Regions from separate parts of the Rhizobium sp. Nf11,1 genome, predicted to be linked through region 1. Evidence: riboswitches for the same ligand, from Rfam matches in the RefSeq annotation. Region 1 holds a riboswitch; each other region holds the start of a gene.
The links. Region 1 has a riboswitch for thiamine pyrophosphate ahead of ACQ7C1_RS20895 (ABC transporter permease). Riboswitches for the same ligand answer to the same signal wherever they lie in the genome.

Region 1 (7,369 bases):
CGCCTTGACCGGCCGGCCGGTCCTCGTTCCGCCGCCGATCCTGTCGACGATATCGCCGAGCGAAAGACCGAAAGCCGTCTCATAAAGCCCGCCATATCTGACATTGCCGGCGATCTGCAGCGGAATGGTGCCGCGCGAGCGGCCCATGCCGAAATCGCGGTAGAAGGCGGCGCCCTTCTCCATGATCACAGGCACCGAGGCCAGTGAAATCACATTGTTGATGACGGTCGGACAGTCGAACAGGCCCTTATGCGCCGGCAGCGGCGGCTTGGCGCGCACGATGCCGCGCTTGCCTTCGAGACTGTTCAAGAGAGCCGTTTCTTCACCGCAGACATAGGCGCCGGCGCCGGTGCGCACCTCGATATCGAAGGCGCGGCCCGAGCCAAGCACTGACGGCCCGAGAATGCCGGCCTGCCGGGCAATGCCGATGGCCTCGCTCATCACGGCGATCGCATGCGGATATTCCGAACGGGTGTAGACGAACCCCTTCGTGGCGCCGGTCGCAAGCCCCGCAATCGCCATGCCCTCGATCAAGACGAAGGGATCGCCCTCCATGATCATCCTGTCGGCAAAGGTGCCGCTATCGCCCTCATCGGCATTGCAGACGATATATTTGCGTTCGCCGCTGGCATCGAGAACGGTTTTCCACTTGATGCCCGTGGGAAAACCGGCACCGCCGCGTCCGCGCAGGCCGGAATCGGTGACTTCCTTGACGATTTCGGCAGGCGTCATCGAAACGGCGCGGCGAAGGCCGGCAAGACCACCATGCGCCTCATAATCGCCGGGCGAAAGCGGGTCGGTGATGCCACAGCGGGCAAAGGTCAGGCGGGTCTGCTCCTTCAGGAACGGGAGGTCTTCAACCTCCCCGAGACAGAGTGGGTGGCCGCGGCCGTTCATCATTCCCGCGTCGAACAGAGCAGGCACATCCTTTGCCTTCACCGGCCCGTAGCCGATGCGCTTGCCGGCGGCCTCGACCTCGACCAGCGGTTCCAGCCAGAACATTCCGCGCGAGCCGTTGCGCACGATCTCTGCATCGAAGCCGCGGGCGGCGATCTCCTGGGCAATCGCCTTTGCCACCTTTTCGGCCCCGAGCGCCAGCGCAGCGGCATCGCGCGGAACATAAATCTTGACTGTCATCGACGTGCCTCCGCAACGAGTTCCGCCGCCATCTGATCGTCTACGCGGCCATAAACCTCGCCGTCGAGCATCGCCGACGGGGCGCAGGCACAAAGGCCGAGACAGTAGACCGGCTCCAGCGTCACGGCGCCGTCGAGCGTCGTCTGATGAAAATCGATCCCGAGCAGCGCCTTGACGCGATCAGCCAACGCGTCGCCGCCCGTCGACTGGCAGGCCTCGGCGCGACAGAGCTTCAGCACATGGCGGCCAGCGGGATGGTCGCGATAATCGTGGTAGAATGTCATCACCCCGTGCACTTCGGCGCGCGAGAGGTTCAGTTCCTCCGCAATCACAGGCAGGGCTTCCTGCGGCACATAACCGAATTCTCGCTGAACCTCGTGCAGAATGGGAAGCAGCGGTCCTTCAAGGAAGCGAAGGTCGGCGACGATGGTCCGCGTACGCGCTGCGATATCGCCTTCGGCGATATGAATGGTCATCAGGCAGCCCTCCCGGCGGCTCGCTCGTTTCGGGATGGCAGGCCTCCCCAGCCGAGCGCCATCATGCAGACAACATCTCAGGGAAGCCGACGACGATCAATAAAGCTATCTCGTGGATTGATAGGTTTTTTCTATCAGAGCTCCTCGTCCCGCACGAGCACTCTCGCTTCGTGCAGCAGGGCCGAAACGAGCGGGGTGAAGGGCTCCCGATAGGGTGCGACGAGGCCAACCAGATGGTGGGCTTCCGGTTCGACAATCGGAATCATCCGGATCTCCACCGGAAAACCAAATGATTTCGCCACGTTGCGCGGCATGATGCTCGCCCAGCGTCCGGTTCTGACATGCGAGAACAGCACGATCATCGAATTGGATTCGAGCGTCGGATGCACAGTGGCGCCGGCTTCCGTCAGATGCCGGTTGATGATGCGGCGGTTCTGCATGTCGGCGGTCAATAGACAAAGCCGAAGATCGCCGACCTCCTTCCAGGTCACATTGTCGCGATCGGACAGCGGGCTGCCTGCAGCAGTGATCAGATGATAGCGCTCGGCATAGAGCGGAACACTGGTGACCCGGCCGAGCGGCTCGTTTTCGAGATAGGTGATGCCGGCGTCGATTTCGAGATTTTCGAGCATGCTCAGCACCTGCAGCGAGTTCCGCGAGACGATCGAGAAGGTCACTCCCGGATGTCGTTCCTGAAAGGGCGTGGTGATGCGCGAAAGCATGGCGAGCGCCGTCGGAATGGCGGCAAGGCGAATATGGCCGGAAAGTCCGCGGCGGGCCGCGCGCATCTCCTCGCGCATGGTGCGGGCATCGCCGACGATGCGCCGGGCCCATTCCAGGACGCGCTGGCCCTCCGGCGTCAGCCCCTGAAAGCGCGAGCCGCGCTGCACCAGCATGACACCAAGCTGATCCTCGAGCTGCCGGATCGCGGCTGAAAGCGTCGGCTGGGAAACCCCGCACTCCTCCGCGGCGCGGCCGAAATGCTTTTCGTTGGCAAGGGCGATGAAAAATTCCAGCTTGTCGATCATCCGGTCTCCCGATCCGGCGCGAAATCATCCGGATCAGCTATCTTCGACGCAGCAACCGTGCTCCGCAAGGGCGGGTCCTAATTGTTTTCAGCAGCCGGAAAAAGATCGAACAGCGATTCAAGGAAGGCAAGCACGTTTGTATTGCCGATACGGTAATAGACCAGCCTGCCCTGACGGCGCGTATTGACGAGACCTTCGAGCCTCAAACGCGCGAGCTGCTGCGAGACCATTGCCTGCTGAATGCCGAGGATGTTTTCGATTTCACTCACCGTCCGCTCCTCGGTCGCGAGTATGCAAAGAATCAGAAGTCGGGTCTGGTGCGCCAGCGCCTTCAGCAGATCGCTCGCCTCACGAGCGTTTCCAGCGAGTTTGTGCAGTTCCTGACCGGACATTCCCGGCTCGGGCTTGGGCAATGGCATTCGACATCTCGGAAGGGAAGCAAAAGGCAGATCAGCACAATAGCATATTCGCACACACGAATTTGCCAAAAGTGATGAAATGTCAAAAAAGGTCTAACTAAATCAGCAGATAAGCTGGCCGCCATTGATCTCGAGGACCTGGCCGGTAATGTATCCGGAGAGCGAGGGCGCCGCCAGAAACAGATAGGCGGGCGCGCAATCCTCCGCTGTGCCCAGCCGCTGCAAGGGAATAGACTTTCTCGTCTGCTCCAGCTTTTCGGGGGAGGAATAGCGCTCGTGGAAATCCGTCTCGATCGTTCCGGGCGAGACACAATTGACGCGGATGCCATCCGGCGCCAGCTCGCGGGCAAGCGCCTTGGAATAGGTTGAAACGAAGGCTTTCGAGGCAGAATAAATCGAAGAACCGGGGCTGCCGCCGGTCAGCGCGGAAATTGAAACGGTGTTGACGATGGCAGCGCCTTCCGCCGCCTTCAATGCCGGCAGCAACGCACGCGTCAGCGCCACCACCGACGTCTGGTTCAAACGCACAATCGCCTCATAATCTGCGTCAGTCAGTGTGGCAGCTGGAAAACGGCCGAGCATAGTGCCGGCGTTGTTGACGAGCACATGCACCTTGTCGAAAAAGGTAAGCGCATTTTCGGCAAATTGCGCAGCGCCGCCAGCGGCAGTGAAATCGGCGTGCAGCAACAGCGCCCGTCTTTCGGATTCAGCCGTCAGCAGAAAATCCGGCAGATCGCGCCCCGGTTTGCGTCCGGTATGGACGATCACCTTCGCGCCGCAGTCCAGGAACTGCCGGGCCACTTCGAGACCGATGCCCCGCCCGGCGCCGGTTACGATGACATTGCGATTCTCGAATAGTCTCGGATGGAACACGAAGCCGTCCTCCTCGCGGACAATGCCGCCTGTTGCGCCATTCGCCCTTAACATATGAGCGCGCCGGCCGAAAGAAAGGCAGGCATCATCTTTCCGCCAGAGGCTGGCGCTCTTCCCTGAAAGTTCATACTTCGATTTCTGTCTCCAGCAGCCGTGCGCCTGGCCCTTCCTCGCCGAGCTGATCGAAGGGATTGCGCAACGGACAGCTTTCGATCGACAGGCAACCGCAGCCGATGCAGCCGGTCAGACGGTCTCGCAGCAGGCTCAGCCGTCTGATTCGCGTGTCGAGTTCATCCTTCCAGCGCGCCGACAGCGTCTGCCAGTCGGCAATCGTCGGCGTGCGCCCCTGCGGCAGGGAGGCAAATGCCGTCTGGATTTCCGAAAGCGGAATGCCGACACGTTGCGCCACCTTGATGATGCCGAGCCGGCGAAGGACATCGCGTCCGTAGCGCCGCTGGTTGCCGCGCGTGCGGATACTCGAGATCAGCCCCTTGGCCTCATAGAAATGCAGCGCCGAGACGGCAAGACCACTGCGTTGCGCCACTTCGCCGACCGTCAGAAGCCTGCCGAGCGGCGTTGCAGAAATCCTATTCATGGCCTATTGACCTCAATATTAGTTGAGGTTTTATAACCGCTGCTTCCCCGGCCGTAAAGCACGAGGCGCAGGAAGGAGCGTCAGTGAGATCATCCGGTCGATACAAGCTGAAATGATGGTGTCGGCGCTTGCCCGCGCCCGCACCAATCGCCCCTGCCGATATTGCCGCCTGAAAGACAAGCGCTCGGGTTCCGTTCCCGGCAGGTACGGAACCTCGGAAAACACCCGGACAGGACCTCCGTCCGGGTGTTTTTTATCAGCGCCCCATCCGACCGGGCGGACGGGTTTGCAATTTTGCGGTTGCGGCAAGAAAACCCCGATGATAGTTTTCGCCGAAATAACAGGGGAGCTCCGTGTCGCCGGGGCTGAGATGTGAGGCGCAAGCCTCCGGACCCTTCTAAGCTGATCTGGGTAATGCCAGCGGAGCGAGGTCCAAATGTATTCCGGCGCGCAAGTGTCACTCTACCGGACGTCCGGCAATTCCGTCGGCATCCCTATCGATGCCCTCGACAGGTTTGCGCGAACGGCCCGGCGAAACCCTGAAATCGAACGCCGATGACATCGCCACGACCATCGGATTCGCGCCTTGCGACGCTCTATCTCGCCGTGTACCGGGCAATGCCCGCCTTGCTCGCAGGCTTTGCTTTTCTGGCGGCATGGGAACTCTATGTCGATCTTTCCGGCATCAAACCGTCCATTCTGCCGGCACCTTCGCGTATCCTCGTCCAGGGCTGGCTGAACCGAGAGGGGCTGATATCAAACACCTGGCCGACGCTCGGCGCGACACTCGGCGGTTTCGCCCTGTCGCTCGCCTTCGCCTTCGCCTCTTCGATCCTGATGGATTTCATGCCCTTCATGCGCCGGGCAATGCTGCCGATCTTCATCGCCAGCCAGACTTTGCCGCTGGTGGCGATCGCGCCTCTCGTCGTCCTCTGGTTCGGTTTCGGCCTTTTGCCGAAGATATTGCTGGTGGCGCTCGTCACCTTCTTTCCGCTGCTTGTTGCCCTGCTTCAGGGCTATGAGGCGACCGATCGCGACATTGCCGAGCTCTTGAATTCGATGAAAGCGAGCCGCTGGCGCATTTTCCGCCTGGCGCGGTTTCCCTCGTCGCTGCCCTATTTCTTTGCCGGCCTTCGAATCTCGATCACCTATGCGGTCGTCGGCGCGATCTTTGCCGAATATGCCGGCGCTGCAAGCGGCCTCGGCATTTATATCCTCAACGCCAAGAACAATTTCCGTCCCGATCTCGTGCTCGCCGCCGTGATCGTCAGCGCTCTGCTGACGCTCTGCCTCTTCGCGCTGACGCTGGTTATCCAGCGTTTCGTCATGCCTTGGCAGCCATCTCAGGAGCGGCGCCGATGACCGGTCAGATGCTTGAGCTGCGCAACATCTCGAAGTCCTTCGACGGCATGAAAGTTCTAGACGACATTTCGCTCGCCGTCGCAGACGGCGAGTTCGTCTCGATCGTCGGCCCATCCGGCTCCGGAAAATCGACCGTGCTGAGACTGCTGACACAGGCGCTGCGACCCGATTCCGGCGCCATGCTTTTCAACGGCGCAGCGCTGGAACAGACGCCGCATTCCTTTGCCTTCATGCCGCAACGCGATGCGCTGATGCCCTGGCGCCGGATCATCGATAATGCCGCGCTCGGTCTGGAAGTGAAGGGCATGGCTCGCCGGGCTGCACGCGCCGCTGTCGCGCCCCTCTTCGAGCGGTTCGGCCTTGCCGGCTTCGAGCATCACTACCCCGCCTCTCTTTCCGGCGGCATGCGCCAACGTGCTGCGCTGCTGCGCACCGTCATCCAGGAGCAGGACATGCTGCTGCTCGACGAGCCCTTCGGCGCGCTCGATGCGCTGACCCGCACGCAGATCCAGGAGTGGCTGCAAGGCATGTGGACCGAACATCGCTGGACGGCGCTGCTGATCACCCACGATGTTCGCGAGGCCGTTTTCCTCTCCGACCGGATCTACGTGCTGTCTGCCCGTCCGGCACGTGTCATCCGCGAATTCCGCGTTCCCCTGCCCCGCCCGAGAAGCATTGCCGATCTCGGTTCGCCGGCGGCCCAGGCGATCGAGACCGAAATCCTGCAAACCCTGCTTCATCCGCCAGAACAGGGTGGTTTTAGGCCGGTCGGCCCAAAATCTGAATCCTGTTCCAATTTAAAGAGTTAGAGTCTGATGTCGTTCGAAAACCGTACTTTTCGGCGTCATGCTCTAAAGACCTGAGGAGGTCACCATGCCGCTTCTCACCCGCCGCCAGACGATGCTCGCCGCCATCGCGACAAGCCTCGCCGGCCGCGTCGCCTTCGCTCAATCGGCGCCCGCAAAGGTTCGTATCGCGCTCGACTGGACGCCCAACACCAATCACATCGGCATCTACGTCGCCAAGGCGAAGGGCTTCTACGCGGCCGCCGGCCTCGATGTCGAAATTCTACCCTTTACCGACACGAGTGCCGGCACGCTGGTATCAAACGGGGTCGCCGATTTCGGCATCAGTAGCGAGATCGAGGCCCTGACGCAGCGTGCTGGCGGCGGTGACGTGAAGATGGTCTACGGCGTCGTCCAGACGGAAACCGCACGCCTGATCTTCAAGGGCGGGCGGGACGACATCAAGAGCCCTAGAGATCTCGATGGCAAGACCTATGGAGGCTTCGGCGGCACTTGGGAAAGCGCGCTGGTCTCGGCGATGATCCGCAATGACGGCGGCAAGGGCGACGTCAAGACCGTCACCCTTGGCACCTCCGCCTATGAGGCGCTGGACAATGGCTCGATTGACTTCACGCTGGAGATCTACACCTGGGAGGGCATCGCCGCTGAGCTGGAAAATCGGCAGATCAGCCGC
Region 2 (7,369 bases), on a different contig from region 1:
CGAAGGACCGGCACCGGCGGTGATGCTCACTTCTTGATTGAAGCGTTCCAGAAATACGGCCACGGAGCAGGATCCACCCCTTCAAGCTTGACCGACTTTGCCGAGACGGCGTTGAAATCGCCGATCTTCATGAAGGGTGCATCGGCATAGACGGCCTTCTGGACATCGGCCCAGAGCGCCACGCGCTTCTTCGGATCGACTTCGGAGGTGAAGGCATCGACGGCCGACTTGCGGGCCGGCGTGTCCCACCAGCCGGGCGAACTCGTCGACAGCGAACCGATGAGGGCCGGCTCCGGCAGGAAGGGGCTGTGGGTGATATAGATATCCCAGAGCTTCGGATCGGTGCGGCGCTGCGTCAGCGTCGCCCAGTCCACCACCTGCATATCGACGGTGAAGCCGGCAAGCTTCAGATATTCGGCGGCGACCTGCGCCATCTTGTAATGGAACTCGTATTGACGGCTGGTCAGGATGCGGATCGGCTCGCCATTGTAGCCGGCCTTCTTGGCGGCGGCCGCGGCCCCTTCCGGATCGGCGACATTATAGGCGCCCTCGACGCCGGCATCGGTCGACCAGGCAAAGGTCTTGGGATAGATGGCGCCATCGAGCGCATAGAAATCCTTGCTGCCGAAGGCGGCCGCCAGCATGTCTTCCATGCTGAGCGCCTGGCGGATCGCCTTGCGCACATCGACCTTGGCAGCCACACCTTCCTTGGTGTTGAAGACAAAAACCGGATAACCGAAGGGCTTCAGCATGACCGGCTGCGCGGCGGTCGAGGCCTTTAGCTTGTCGTAGGATTCGACCGGGATCGAGTCGACATAGTCGTACTGCCCGGAAACGGCGGCCTCGACGCGGGTGTTCGGGTCCGGCACCGGCACGAAGCGGATTTCATCGAGATATTGATGACGCGCGCCGCCATAACCATCGCTCTCGCCGCTGCGCGGCTTGTACCCATCGAAGCGGACAAGCTGGATATACTGGTCGGCTTTCCGTTCCTTCAGCATATAGGGTCCGGTGCCGATGAACTCCTTCATCGGCTCGTCCTGTTTTTCGGACGGGATGATGATCGCCGCCGAATTGTTGAAGGCGAGCAGCGAGGTCAGCGGCGCATAGGGCTGCTTCAGCGTGATCGTAACCATCGAAGGATCGGTAGCCGCGATCTTGTCGATAAAGCCGGCCACCTGCTTGCCGCGCGAGGCGATCTTCATCCAGCGGGTAAGCGAAGCGACCACATCCTCGGACGTCATATCGGTATTGTCGTGGAACTTGACGCCAGTCCTGAGCTTGATCGTATAGGTTTTGCCGTCGGCGCTGATCTCGGGCAGGCTTTCAGCGAGAAGCGGCGTGACGTTCCAGCTCTTGTCGAAAGTGTAGAGCGTCTCGAAAATATGCTGCGTGACGATGCCGACGAGATCAGCCGTGGACGACATCGGATCGAGCGTCGGCGGCTCGCCGATCGTCGCGACATTGATGACGCCGCCCTTTTCCTGAGCGAGCAGGGTCGAAGGCAGGGCGACGAGCGCGGTGCCGAGAAGGAATGCGACGAATGTTTTCATATGAGAGCTCCCGATTTAGTTCCACAATTATGTAATTCATCTTTTTGTAACAGAATAGAAGCTGAAGCTATCGTGTCAAGCATGAGCGGTCGATTATGCAGCCGCGGATGGCGCGTTTCCGGAAAGCACCATCTTCAGCTGCGCTAGTTCTCCGCACGGGGCCTGCGTGATACGCCAAGTGAGACGACTGCCCTGCGGCAAGATTAAAGGAAGGGAGAAGCGAATGAGCATCGACTTCAATGACGGGAAATGGCTGAACGAGCCGGCCAGCTGGCACGCCGACGAAACCGGCCTGACGATGACGACAGGCGAAAAGACCGATTTCTGGCGCGAGACCTATTACGGCTTCACCCGCGACACCGGCCACTTCCTCGCCTTTCCCACCGGCGACAGCTTCACCGCACAGATCCGCGTCCAGGGCGAATTCCGCACCCTCTACGATCAGGCCGGCCTGATGGTACGCATCGACGAGAGCCGCTGGGTGAAAACAGGCGTCGAATTCACCGACGGCGAAGCCTTCCTCAGCACCGTCGTCACCGACGGAAAGTCAGACTGGTCGGTGTCGCAGCCCTTCAAGGAATTGGAGGATTTCCGCATCCGTGTGACTGTCGCAAACGGCGCCGTGCGCATCCAGGGCTCCCGCGACGGTAGCCGCTGGCCGTTGCTGCGGCTAGCACCCTTCCCGGCTGCCGATCGCTATGAGGTCGGGCCGACAGCCTGTACGCCGGAGCGGAGTGGTTTGGGGGTTCGATTTTCGGAGTTTTCAATCAGCCAGGCTATTACGACGGGGCTGCATGATTTGAGTTAGGCAAAATTGGATGCCTTCAGGATTGCGCTGGGAAGGCCTCCAGCAATGTCCACGCCCAAGAGCAGCCGCTCCGAAATACCGGAATACTCACTTTCGGAGTGACAGCCGCGCCCTTCTCTGCGAAAAAGAGCGTGATGAGAGACAGGGGCGTTCGTCGACAGACGGGCTGAGAAGAACCCTTCGAACCTGAACCGGATAATGCCGGCGGAGGGAGTCGCTCGGGGCACCGCCGTAAGAGCAGCGCCCCGCGCCCGCCCCCGCCTGAAAGGGGCACCATGCAGAGCAAGATCACGTCGGGAGCCATGCTGAAGGCGATGCGCGAAAAGCCGCCGCTCGTTCAGTGCATCACCAATTATGTCGCGATGAATATCGCGGCCAACGTCCTGCTGGCCGCGGGCGCTTCGCCCGCCATGGTGCATGCCGCTGAAGAAGCCGGCGAATTCGCCGGCATCGCCAATGCTTTGACCATCAACATCGGCACGCTCTCGACGCAATGGCTCGAAGGCATGCAGGGGGCTGCCAAGGCCGCCAATGCGGCCGGCAAACCCTGGGTGCTCGATCCGGTGGCCCATTACGCCACGGGCTTCCGTCGCGCCGCGGTGGCCGACCTTCTGGAGCTTCGCCCGACGATTATCCGCGGCAACGCCTCCGAGATCATCGCGCTTGCCGGCGGCGAGAGCCGTGGTCAGGGCGTCGACAGCCGCGATCCAGTCGAACAGGCGGAGGATTCGGCACGGCGGCTGGCGGAGAGGCAGCGGACCATCGTCGCCGTCACCGGTGCTGTCGATTTCGTCACCGATGGCGCAAGGGCAGTCCGTATTGCGGGCGGATCGGCCCTGATGCCGCAGGTCACCGCGCTCGGCTGCTCGCTCACCTGCCTCGTCGGCGCCTTTGCCGCGACCGCGCCCGAAGATCTCTTCGGCGCGACTGTCGCCGCGCTTGCGACCTTCGCCGTCGCCGGCGAAGATGCAGCGCTCGGCGCCGCCGGCCCGGGCTCCTTTTCCTGGCGCTTCCTCGATGCGCTGGCTGCGATCGACGCCGAAACGCTCGATGCCAGGGCAAGGGTATCGGTCGCATGAAGCGCTTCGACCTTTCGCTCTATCTCGTTCTCGATCCCGATCTCTGCGCCGGAATCGGCATGATCGAGACGGCGCGGCTTGCCGTTGCCGGCGGCGCGACGATGGTGCAGTTGCGCGACAAACATGCCGGCACGGCCAGCATGATCGAGACCGGCCGCGCCTTGAGAGAGGCGCTCGTTGGAACCGGCGCCCTCCTCATCGTTAATGACGATGTCGAGGCTGCGGTCGCGATCGGCGCCGATGGCCTGCATGTCGGCCAGGAGGATATGAATGCGCGCAGGGCACGAGACATGATCGGACCCGAGATGATCCTTGGTCTCTCGGTGGAAACAGCCCGGCTCGCTGCCGCCGTCGACCCTGATATTGTCGATTATGCCGGCGTCGGACCTGTCTTTGCGACGCCGACCAAGGCCGACCACAAGCAGCCGGTCGGCTTTGATGGTCTTGCCAGGCTGGTGAAGGCATCGCCGGTGCCGTCCGTCGCCATCGGCGGCCTCAAGGCGGAGCATGTGGCCGAAGTGTTTGCAGCCGGAGCCGAAGGGCTTGCCGTCGTCTCCGCCATTGCGGGCACGCCGGACCCCGAGGCCGCCGCCCGCCGCATCGCCGCAGAAATCCGAAAGGTCCGCCCATGATCCGCAACGTCCTCTCCATCGCCGGCTCGGATCCCTCCGGCGGCGCCGGCATCCAGGCCGATCTCAAGGCGTTTGGCGCCCGTGGCGTTTACGGCATGGCAGTGCTCACAGCGTTAACGGCACAGAACACGCAAGGGGTGACCGGCGTGCATCTGGTGCCGCCGCAATTCGTCGCCGACCAGATCGATGCCGTCTTCGCCGATGTGCGCGTCGACGCCGTCAAGATCGGCATGATCGCCAATGCCGGCATAGCCGAAGCTGTCGCCGCAGCCCTTGCCGGTCGACCGGGAATCCCCATAGTTCTCGACCCGGTGATGATCGCCAAGGGTGGTGCTGCCCTGCTCGCGCCCGAAGCGGTCGACGTGCTGACCCGGCGGCTGCTGCCGCTCGCAACCCTCCTTACCCCGAACCTGCCCGAGGCCGCGGCCCTGTTGCACCAGCCGGTCGCGACCAATCGCGATGAGATGGCGGCGCAGGCCGAGCGGCTGCGCGCGCTTGGCCCCGCCGCCGTATTGGTCAAGGGTGGCCATCTCGGCAGCGACGAGAGCCCAGACGTGCTTGCCACGGCCGACGGCCTGCACTGGTTCGAGGCCAGGCGAGTGCCGACGAAAAATACACACGGCACTGGCTGCACGCTCTCCAGCGCACTGGCCGCCGAGCTTGCCAAGGGCGCATCGGCCGAGCAAGCCGTCGCCATTGCGAAGGATTACCTTGCCGATGCAGTCGCCGCCGCCGGCAGTCTCACTGTCGGCTCCGGACATGGCCCGGTGCAGCATTTTCATGCGCTTTGGAAGCACGGCGAATAACCGATCCCGCCGAAAGGCGCAGGCTTAGGATTATGAGAGAAAAACGGCCCGGCCTCCCCGGGCCGTTTTCATTCGCGCCAGCTGGCGCTGGTCCGAAGCCGGGCGCACCGCTCCATTTGAAAATCCCTGTTGACAAGCCCAGTTAGATAGCCAAGTCTATGACATTAAACGGATATATATTCCGCTATAAAGGAATATCTGGAGGAGAGACAGGTGCCAGACCTGCTTGTGAGCTTATATTCCAACAGGCTCGCCGACCTGAAAGAGCGGGCCGATCATCGTGGCATCTCCATCCGTCCGGCTCTTCCTCCGGAACTGCACCTCGTGGTCAGCTGGGTTCGCGAACAATTCAGCGAGAATTGGGCGAGTGAAGTTTCGGTTGCCTTTTCCCGCCAACCCGTCGCCTGCCAGATTGCCGTCGACGGCGGCAAGCTGCTCGGCTTTGCCTGCTATGACACGACGGCCCGCGGCTTCTTCGGTCCGACCGGCGTCGATCCCGAGGCACGCGGCAAGGGCATCGGCCTCGCGCTGTTTTCCGCCTGCCTTCAGACGATGAAGACGCTCGGCCATGCCTATGCCTTCATCGGCGATGCCGGGCCGGTCGATTTCTACGCCAGCACCGCGGGTGCGATCGCCATCCCTGCCCCCGACAAGGGCATTTACGAAGGCATGCTGCGAAGCGCGCCGAAATGACCAGTTGATACCGGAGTTCCAGAAGTGTCCTCGACCCCGCTCGCCCTTTTTGTCGGTCTCCCGAACCCCGCGATTTCGGATGACGAATTCGCCCTGTTTCGCGAGACCAATCCGCTCGGCCTGTTCGTCGGCCGGCGCAATCAGCGCGAGCCGGAGCAGACAAAGCGGCTGATCGAACGCTTCCGCGAAGCCGTCGGACGAGAGGATGCGCCCGTCTTCACCGACCAGGAAGGCGGCCGCGTCCAGCATCTCGACGCCGGTCCCTGGCCGCTCTTCCGCAGCTTCGGCCAGTTCGCCGAACTGGCCCGCCGCGATTTCGATCTCGGCAAAAAAGCACTGCGCCTTTCCTCCCGGGCCATGGGCGCGATGATGACGGAACTCGGCCTTTCCAGCGGCTGCTCGCCCGTTCTCGACCTCGTCTTCGAGACGACGAGTGCGGTCATCGGCGCCCGCTCCTTCGGCCCCGATCCCGACTTCATCGCTGCCCTCGGCCGTGAGGTGGTCGACGGGCTGCTAGAGACCGGCAACATGCCGGTCATGAAGCATATTCCCGGCCACGGCCGCGCCACGCTCGACTCCCACAAGGAGCGTCCGGTCGTCGATGCCAGCCGTGAGACGCTCACCGCCACCGATTTCAAGCCTTTCGTCGCACTGAAGGATACGCCCTGGGCCATGGTCGCCCATGTCGTCTACTCGACCTACGATGCCGAATTGCCGGCATCCGTCTCTCCTGTCATGCACGACGTGATCCGCAAAGAGATGGGTTACGAGGGCGTGCTGATCTCCGACTGCATCTTCATGCAGTCGCTCACGGGCACCTTGCCGGAACGCGTCGCCCAAGTCCTCGATGCGGGTTTCGATATCGCCCTCCACAGCCACGGGGACGTCAGGGAAAGCGAAGCCGCCGCCAAGGCCGCCCGCCCGCTCACGGATGCCGCTCTGAAGCGTATCGCCGCCGGCAAGGCTCGCCTCGGCAATCTCAAGATCGACGTCCGCGCCGCCCATGCCGAGGTGGAAGACATGTTTGCCAGCGTGCCGGCCGCCTGACCGGCAGATCATTTTTCACGCATAAGAAAAGGGGAATGGAACATGAAAAAATATCTATTTGCAGCCGCCGCACTGACGCTGCTTTCGGGATCCGCCATGGCGCAGACGATCCTGACGGCGAATATCGAACCGGCCACGACCTGGGTTCGCAACTTCAACCCGTTCAACCAGACCTCGGCGCGCCAATCGACGCTCGATTTCGTCTATGAGCCGCTGGTTATTTTCAATCGCTTCGACAGCAACAAGCCGGTCTATCGCCTGGCCGAAAGTTTCAAGCTCTCCGACGACCTGAAGAGCATCGACTTCAAGCTGCGCCCGAACCTGAAATGGTCTGATGGCAAACCGCTGACGGCAGCCGACGTCAAGTTCACCTATGATTATCTGAAAAAGTTCCCGGCGCTCGACTTCGTCAGCATCTGGACCTTCGTCACCGACGTGCAGGCCGTCGACGGCCAGACGGTGCGCTTCGCGCTTGCCAATCCGAGCTCGCTTGCTGCCGAGCAGATCTCGCAGCTGCCGATCGTTCCCGAACATGTCTGGAAGGATGTCGCCGATCCTGTCACCTTCGCCAACGAGAACCCGGTGGGCAGCGGGCCGTTGACCGAGGTGCCGCGCTTCACCGGCCAGACCTACGACCAGTGCCGCAACCCGAATTACTGGGACAATGCGCATCTGAAGGTCGACTGCATTCGCTTCCCGCAGCTTGCCGACAACAACCAGATCCTGACGGCGACCGCCGACGGCACGCTCG
Region 3 (7,369 bases), on a different contig from region 1:
TCTCGCGCGATTTCGCAGAGATGCCAATGGTGGGTAAGGTAGATAACCTGTCCGACCTTTGCCATTTCGCCGAGCAGGCGGAAAACCTCTTCGGAGCGGGGATTGTCGAAGCTCTCCATGATGTCGTCAGCGACGAAGGGTACCGGCCGGCGAAACGCTGCGAATTCCTCGTAACCCGCCAGCCGCAGCGCGAGGTAGAGCTGAAACTGAGTGCCGGTCGACATCGCGTCCGCAAGCTTCGAACCACCGTCGCGCGACACGCCGATCAATATCTCCTTATCCCGATCGGGCTGGGTCGTCAGGCCGGAATAATTGCCGCCGGTGATCAGGCGAAAGGCCTCCGATGCGCGGTTCATCATCGAGCTGCGATGTTTTTCGCGATAGATATGCAGTGCCTGTTCGGCCGCGAGCATGCCGGCGCGCAGCGCCAGATGCCGCACGGCCAGTTCCTCGATTTCAAGGAAAATGGTTCGGCGCTTGGCCTCGATCCGGGCCACGGCGTCGTCTCCTCCGACGGCCTCGAGCTTCTGCCGCGCCAGCGACACGTCGGAATAGAGAAGCTTCGCACGCTCGGTGAGATCCTCGATCCGAGCGCCAAGCTCCATGGCGTCGCGCTCGACCGCAGCGGCGTCGACACCGTCAAGGCGCCGTTCGGCTTCGGAAAAACTCGCAGCGCGCAATGCCTCGGTGATCTGGCGGCGTAAGGTGGCGACCCGCTCTTCCAGCCGGTCCCGCTCTCGGGACTGGTTCAGCAATACTTCCACCGAAGCAAGCGAGTCTGCGGCGAAATAGCCGGTCAATTCGTCCTTGCGGGCATTGTGAACGGCCAGTTCCTCCTCCAGCGCACGCCGTTTTTCCAATTGTCTTTCGAGATCCGCCTGCCGGTCTGCCCGAAGCTGAGCCGCATGCCGTGCCGCCTCATGACGTTCCACAAGCGCGTTTGCGGAGGCGAGCGTATCTACGGCCGGCTGGCTGAGACCGCAGTCTCTGAGAAGACCGGCGATATGCTCGCGAAATTGCTGCTGGTCGCGCTCCATCGCGGCAACACGAGTTGCGAGGTCATCTCTTTCCTTCAGGATGGAGGGCAGTGCAGCGAGCGCATTCAGCATTGCTCGGACGGCCGCCATCGAACCGGCTTTGTCGGCAAACCAGGTTCGCGACAGCGCCTCCGCCCATTCCCGCTCCCAGGCCGCCATGGCGGCTTCCGCCTCCTGCTGGTCGCGCTGGCGTTCCCTGAGATCGTGGCTGAGGTCACCGACCGCCTTTTCATGCGCCTGCCGCGCCGCCCGCTCGGCTGTGCTGGCGGCGAGTATATCATTTGCAGCCTGCATCAGCTCGGCGACCCGTCGCTGGTCTGCGTCATCAAGACCGGCTTCTGCAAGGCTCTCCGCAAGCGTTGCGGCATGCCTATCCAGTTCGATGCGAAGCGCGTGCACCGTGTCTTCTGCGTGCTGCAGATCGTCCCAGGCGGCCAGCGCTGCGGCTCGCTTGGTGCTCCAAGTGTCGAGTGCGGCCACGCGCGCCGCGGCTTCGGCGTCATATTCGATGTTTTCAGGCAGCAGATCACCGATGCGCTCGGCAAGCGCATCATGTTCGGCGCGCGCTTCGCCAAGCAGTTCCCTTTGCCGCTCGATCATTGCTGCCGTTGCCGCTTCCGCTTGGCGGAGTTGGCGCAGCTCGGCCAGTTCCTGCGCCCGCGACAGCCGGCCGGCGGATACCACGTCGTCCTGCCGCATCCGCTCCTCGAAAATCCGAGCCGTGGCGGCATTCAGACTGGTGAGATGCGCCTGCCAGGCGGCATCGCGTTCATCGCGCAGCCGCGTGGCCTCGGTATCGTCGATCGAACCGCCGGCGACGAAGGCCGCGATCCGGGCTTTGGTCAGCGCCTGTTCGGTGCCGAGATCGCGCAGCCTTCCCTCGTGATCGCCAATCCGCTTGTCGATAGCAGTCGCTTGGCCACGCCAGGTTTCGATCTGTCGAGGCTCTGCCGCGGCCGTCCGCTGCAGAGCGACGGCGTTGCCGCTCCAGGGTGCGAGCTGTTCAAACTGGTTCTCCTGCGTTCGCTTCGCCTGGACAAGTGTCCGTTCTTCCATGGTAAGCCGCACGGGGAGATCAGATCCCGCCAGCCGGCTCAGGGCGATTTCGATGCGGCCGAAACGCGCAGGATCCAGGAGCCCAGATCCATCTCGCGAGCCGCCTTCCCTGTTCAGCCTTTCGAGATTCTCCCGCACTCGCAACAGTTCCCGATCAGCGGCTGCCAGTTTCGCCTCGACGCCGGAACGCCGTTCGATAAGATCGCGGATGATGCCGATCAGCGAAGCGGGCAGCAGCAGCGCCTCGGGTTTCGCATGGCCCGGCTGTTCGAGATCGGCCAGCAGTCGGGCCAACTCACCCTCCTGTTCGGCCAGCGCCAGCCGGCGCTTCGGCAGATCGCTCTCAGCCGCAAGATAGCGCGCCCGACCCTGATCCAGCAGGTCCATATGCGCGGTGACTGCCAGCGCCTTGTCGTCGATCGCGATCGCCTCGATCTCATCCGCAAGCTGGCGCAGCGTGCGGTCGGCGGTCTCGACAAGCGCCTGCAGCCGCGTCTCGTCGCGCGAAAGCTGGGGCAGGAGCGCGAACCATTCGGACGGCGGCCGCGGCAGATCGCTCATGGCGGCTGCATCTGCATCCAGCCGCCGGAGCTCTAGGGCCGGGGGTAGGGCGCCGAGAAGGCGCGTCAGCTCCTGATGCCGGGTCTTGGCCTCGGCCAGTTCCCGCGTGGTTTTTCCATAGGCAGCGTCGGCCTGCTCATAAGTCGATTTCAGGGCCGCATAGGCCGAAGCAAGCGTGTCGATGGCATTGCGCTCGGCCTTGAGCGCTTCGAGCGAACGCTTGAGTTCCGCGAGCTTGGTGCTCGACGACCGCTTCTTGTAGATCGCGTTGGCTTCGTCGGCTGCCGTCACCAGCGAACGGCTCAGGCCTGCCAGGCCTGAGCTGGCCGAGAACAGCAATTCGCCGAGTTCGCCCTTGCTTTGTATGATGGCGTTGCCGCCTTCCTTGAGCGACTGATCGTCGAGCGAGAACATGGTGCGATAGGCCTCGCGACCGACGCCGCCAAGCGCGCCGGCCAGAAGCGCCTCATTCACAGCTTGTCCCCGATCATCGACGAGGCTGCCGGTCCGCAGCTTGAGCCGCGCCAGCTCGTATTCCCAGCCACCAAATTCCAGCCGCGCACCGACCTTCATCGTATTGTAGGGATGCAGGAAATTATAGGTGCTGCGCTCACCAATGCCGTAGAGCAGATCAAGATAGGCGGCGAAGGTGGTCGATTTGCCCGCTTCGTTCAGGCCATAAACGATGTGCAAGTCCGGCGAACCTTGACGGGCCGCGCCGAAATCGATGGAGTGATCGGTGAACTTGCCATAGCGGGTGAGGTCGAGGCGGCGCAGACGCATCAGCTGTCTCCCCGATCCACCGCCTTCATCCGGGCGGCGATGTCCTCGGCGCCATCGGCGAGAAGGTTGTCGATGAAGCGTTCAAAACCCGCCTCGTTCTGGCCGGCAAATGCCCGGCTCTCGGGCGGCAGGTCGGCAAGCAGGTCCCGGACCATCTCCCTGACCTCGTCGCGAAATCCGCTGCGGGTGATGACCTCGTCCCGCATCAGCGCCCCGAGTTCGATGACGGGATCGGCGGCGGACGCGTCCGCGGGGATCGAGGGCGCTTCGAAGGCGAGTTCCAGCTTCTCGATCCAGGTGCGGCCGATCACGTCGCTGCGCCGCTCGGCTTCCGCCTGCATGAGGTCGACATCGCGCCGCAACTGCCAGGAGAGCGGCGTGCGGCCGGAAAGCCTGAGGCGTGCGACAAGATGCGGCGAAGCCGTGCGGTCGCGCTGCGCCATCAGCGCTGTCTCGACCACCGTGGCCGCCTCACGCCAATCATCGACACCCGTGAGGTCGACATTGACGCGCTCGAACTGCGCGATGCTTGTGCGCCGCTCCTCCACCGTCACGGTCCGGTCGTCCGCCACGGTCACCAGCGACACGGTCTTGACGCCCGCTTCATTGATGTCGCGGCCCTGCGGCATGCCGGGCATGATGACCGTCGCCGTGCCGGGATAATGGCTGCGCTGGTGGAGATGCCCGAGCGCCCAGTAGTCGAAACCCGAGGCATGCAGGTCGAGCACGTTGCAGGGCGCATAGACATCATGTCCAGCCGATCCGGCCAGGCTCGTATGCATGATGCCGATATTGACGGCATCCGCTACCGGCGGCTTGAATTTCGGCAGCAGCGGGTCCGGGGCTTGCGGCTTGGCGAAGCTCAGACCGTGGATTGCGACCGACAAGCTGCCCTTGGTGGTCTCGACAGTCTCGGCATGGCCGCCGAAGATCTTCACCGTATCGGGCATCACCAGTTCCCTGGCGATCTTCGACATCGCATCATGATTGCCCCGGATCTTGAAGACGAAGATCCCCGCTCGGTGCAGCCGTTCGAGCTCGCCTGCCAGGAAGCGCGCCGTCTTCATCGACGTCTGCTCGCCGTCATAGAGATCACCGGCGATAACAAGCGCATCGACCTGCTCCTCAAGGCAAAGATCAACGATCGCGACCAGCGCCTGCCGGCTGGCGTCGCTGACGAGATCGGCCAGCTCGGCGTTGCGAAGCGCGAGAGAGCGCAGGGGAGAGTCGAGATGGAGATCGGCAGTGTGAACGAAACGATAGGGCATGAATGCAAGAATGGTGTTGCGATAGGGTGATCCAGCAGGCGCCGTCTGACAAATAAACGGACGTTATCGCCCGTCAGCAAAACATCAGATCATGCCACGAATATTCAGAGCATGGCGGCAGCGTCCTGGCGAGTAAAATGGGCCGGCGGAGCCGGCCCATCCACAATCAATGCTGCTCTATCGGACTGGCCGCCGACTCAAAAGGTCCGGATGGGAACGCGTGAGGGCCGGCTTGACATCAGGGCCGCAGCGGTCTTTGATGCAGGGCATTCACCAGGGGTGTCCCGGCAAGGGGCTGAGATTCTGCTGAACAATACGGCTTTGCCTGTTGTGGCGCAGTGACCCGTTGAACCTGATCCAGTTCATACTGGCGTAGGGACGGTGCGGGCGCTGCGGCTATCGGGCGGATTTCGCTTTGTCGCATGAGGCGTCTTTCCATCATTCCAACACTGGAACTGGGTCTCCAAACGTCAAACCTTGGAGCCTCACCCATGAATATCGTCGCACCCAAGCTTACTCCGGTCGTCACCACCGGCCCGCTTCCGGCCTCGACCAAGATCGCCAAGCCCGGAACGCTCTATCCTGATCTGCGCGTGCCGATGCGCGAAATCAGCCTTCACCCGACCTCGGGCGAACCGCCTGTAACGGTCTATGATTCGTCCGGTCCCTATACTGATCCGGCCTATACGGTCTCGATCGACGCCGGACTGCCGCGTTTGCGCGAGAGCTGGATCAGGGCGCGTGGCGATGTCGAGGCCTATGAAGGCCGGGTGGTGAAGCCTGAAGACAATGGTTTTGTCACCGGCGAGCGGCTGACGCCGGAATTCCCTATTCGCAACACGCCGCTGAAGGCAAAAGCGGGCCGCGCCGTCACGCAACTCGCCTATGCGCGCGCCGGCATCGTCACGCCGGAAATGGAATTCATCGCCATCCGCGAAAACCTCGGCCGGCAGGCTGCGAAGGAGGCGCTCGCGCGCGACGGCGAAAGCTTTGGCGCTGATATTCCCGATTTCGTGACGTCCGAATTCGTGCGCCAGGAAATCGCAGCCGGCCGGGCAATCATTCCGGCCAACATCAACCACCCGGAAACCGAACCGATGATCATCGGCCGGAATTTCCTGGTGAAGATCAACGCCAATATCGGCAACTCGGCGGTTACCTCGTCGATGGCGGAAGAGGTGGAAAAGATGGTCTGGGCGATCCGCTGGGGCGCCGACACGGTGATGGACCTTTCCACCGGCCGCAACATTCACAACATCCGCGAATGGATCATTCGCAATTCGCCTGTTCCGATTGGAACGGTGCCGCTCTACCAGGCACTCGAAAAAGTGAACGGCATTGCAGAAGATCTCACCTGGGAAGTCTATCGCGATACGCTGATCGAACAGGCCGAGCAGGGCGTCGATTATTTCACCATCCATGCGGGCGTGCGGCTTGCCTATATCCCGCTCACCGTCAATCGTGTCACCGGCATCGTCTCACGCGGCGGCTCGATCATGGCCAAGTGGTGTCTGCATCACCACAAGGAAAGTTTCCTCTACGAGCATTTCGAGGAAATCTGCGACATCTGCCGTGCCTACGACGTGTCCTTCTCGCTTGGAGACGGCCTTCGCCCCGGCTCGATCGCCGATGCCAATGACGCTGCGCAATTTGCCGAGCTCGAAACCCTCGGCGAACTGACCCGGATTGCCTGGGCCAGGGATTGCCAAGTGATGATCGAAGGCCCGGGCCACGTGCCGATGCACAAGATCAAGGAGAATATGGACAAGCAGCTCAAGGTCTGCGGCGAGGCTCCCTTCTATACGCTCGGACCGCTGACCACCGACATTGCGCCAGGCTACGATCACATAACCTCCGGCATCGGAGCCGCCATGATCGGATGGTTCGGCACGGCCATGCTCTGCTACGTCACGCCGAAGGAGCATCTGGGGCTGCCTGACCGCAGCGACGTCAAGACCGGCGTCATCACCTACAAGATCGCCGCTCATGCCGCCGACCTTGCCAAGGGACATCCGGCCGCCCGCATCCGCGACGATGCGCTGTCACGGGCGCGGTTCGAATTCCGCTGGGAAGACCAGTTCAACCTCTCCCTCGACCCGGATACGGCGCGCTCCTTCCATGACGAAACCCTGCCGAAGGAGGCACACAAGGTGGCGCATTTCTGTTCGATGTGCGGCCCGAAATTCTGTTCCATGCGCATCTCCCACGATATACGCGCCGAAGCCCAGAAAGAAGGACTGGAAGCCATGGCCGCCAGGTATCGCGACGGCGGCGATCTCTACATGCCGGTCGCCGAAGCCGCAAAAACGCCTTCCGGAGAATGACGATGCACATTCTCGTCAAGGGGGCCGGCGTTGCCGGCCTCACCGTTGCCTGGCAGCTCTATCGGCACGGTTTCCGGGTCAGCGTCGCTGAGCAAGCCGACCGGGTCGGCACCGGCGCATCCGGCTTTGCCGGCGGCATGCTGGCCCCATGGTGCGAACGGGAAAGCGCAGAGGAGCCGGTCCTGGCGCTCGGCCGTCTTGCCGCCGATTGGTGGGAGGCAGCGCTGCCCGGCCATGTCAATCGCGGGGGAACGCTTGTCGTGGCGGCCGGGCGAGATGCCGGCGAACTCGACCGCTTTTGCCGCCGGACAAGCGGATGGGAATGGCTGGACGAGCCGGC

Region 2: it holds a riboswitch for thiamine pyrophosphate, as region 1 does, so the genes downstream of both, thiM (hydroxyethylthiazole kinase) here and ACQ7C1_RS20895 (ABC transporter permease) in region 1, are expected to answer to the same signal.
Region 3: it holds a riboswitch for thiamine pyrophosphate, as region 1 does, so the genes downstream of both, thiC (phosphomethylpyrimidine synthase ThiC) here and ACQ7C1_RS20895 (ABC transporter permease) in region 1, are expected to answer to the same signal.

What each region holds. Positions count from the first base shown of each region.
Region 1 is NZ_JBOBHU010000014.1:105,737-113,105, reverse strand. It holds gene ACQ7C1_RS20925 (formate dehydrogenase beta subunit) at 1-1,137, opposite strand, end outside; gene ACQ7C1_RS20920 (formate dehydrogenase subunit gamma) at 1,134-1,613, opposite strand; gene ACQ7C1_RS20915 (LysR family transcriptional regulator) at 1,748-2,641, opposite strand; gene ACQ7C1_RS20910 (ArsR/SmtB family transcription factor) at 2,719-3,060, opposite strand; gene ACQ7C1_RS20905 (SDR family NAD(P)-dependent oxidoreductase) at 3,163-3,933, opposite strand; gene soxR (redox-sensitive transcriptional activator SoxR) at 4,058-4,528, opposite strand; TPP riboswitch at 4,861-4,974, shown strand; gene ACQ7C1_RS20895 (ABC transporter permease) at 5,084-5,890, shown strand; gene ACQ7C1_RS20890 (ABC transporter ATP-binding protein) at 5,887-6,699, shown strand; gene ACQ7C1_RS20885 (ABC transporter substrate-binding protein) at 6,764-7,369, shown strand, end outside.
Region 2 is NZ_JBOBHU010000009.1:81,606-88,974, reverse strand. It holds gene ACQ7C1_RS15390 (ABC transporter substrate-binding protein) at 27-1,553, opposite strand; gene ACQ7C1_RS15385 (DUF1349 domain-containing protein) at 1,777-2,361, shown strand; TPP riboswitch at 2,495-2,591, shown strand; gene thiM (hydroxyethylthiazole kinase) at 2,637-3,440, shown strand; gene thiE (thiamine phosphate synthase) at 3,437-4,072, shown strand; gene thiD (bifunctional hydroxymethylpyrimidine kinase/phosphomethylpyrimidine kinase) at 4,069-4,878, shown strand; gene ACQ7C1_RS15365 (GNAT family N-acetyltransferase) at 5,092-5,571, shown strand; gene ACQ7C1_RS15360 (glycoside hydrolase family 3 N-terminal domain-containing protein) at 5,596-6,618, shown strand; gene ACQ7C1_RS15355 (ABC transporter substrate-binding protein) at 6,661-7,369, shown strand, end outside.
Region 3 is NZ_JBOBHU010000002.1:406,981-414,349, forward strand. It holds gene ACQ7C1_RS04810 (AAA family ATPase) at 1-3,437, opposite strand, end outside; gene ACQ7C1_RS04815 (metallophosphoesterase family protein) at 3,437-4,705, opposite strand; TPP riboswitch at 4,971-5,102, shown strand; gene thiC (phosphomethylpyrimidine synthase ThiC) at 5,197-7,029, shown strand; gene thiO (glycine oxidase ThiO) at 7,032-7,369, shown strand, end outside.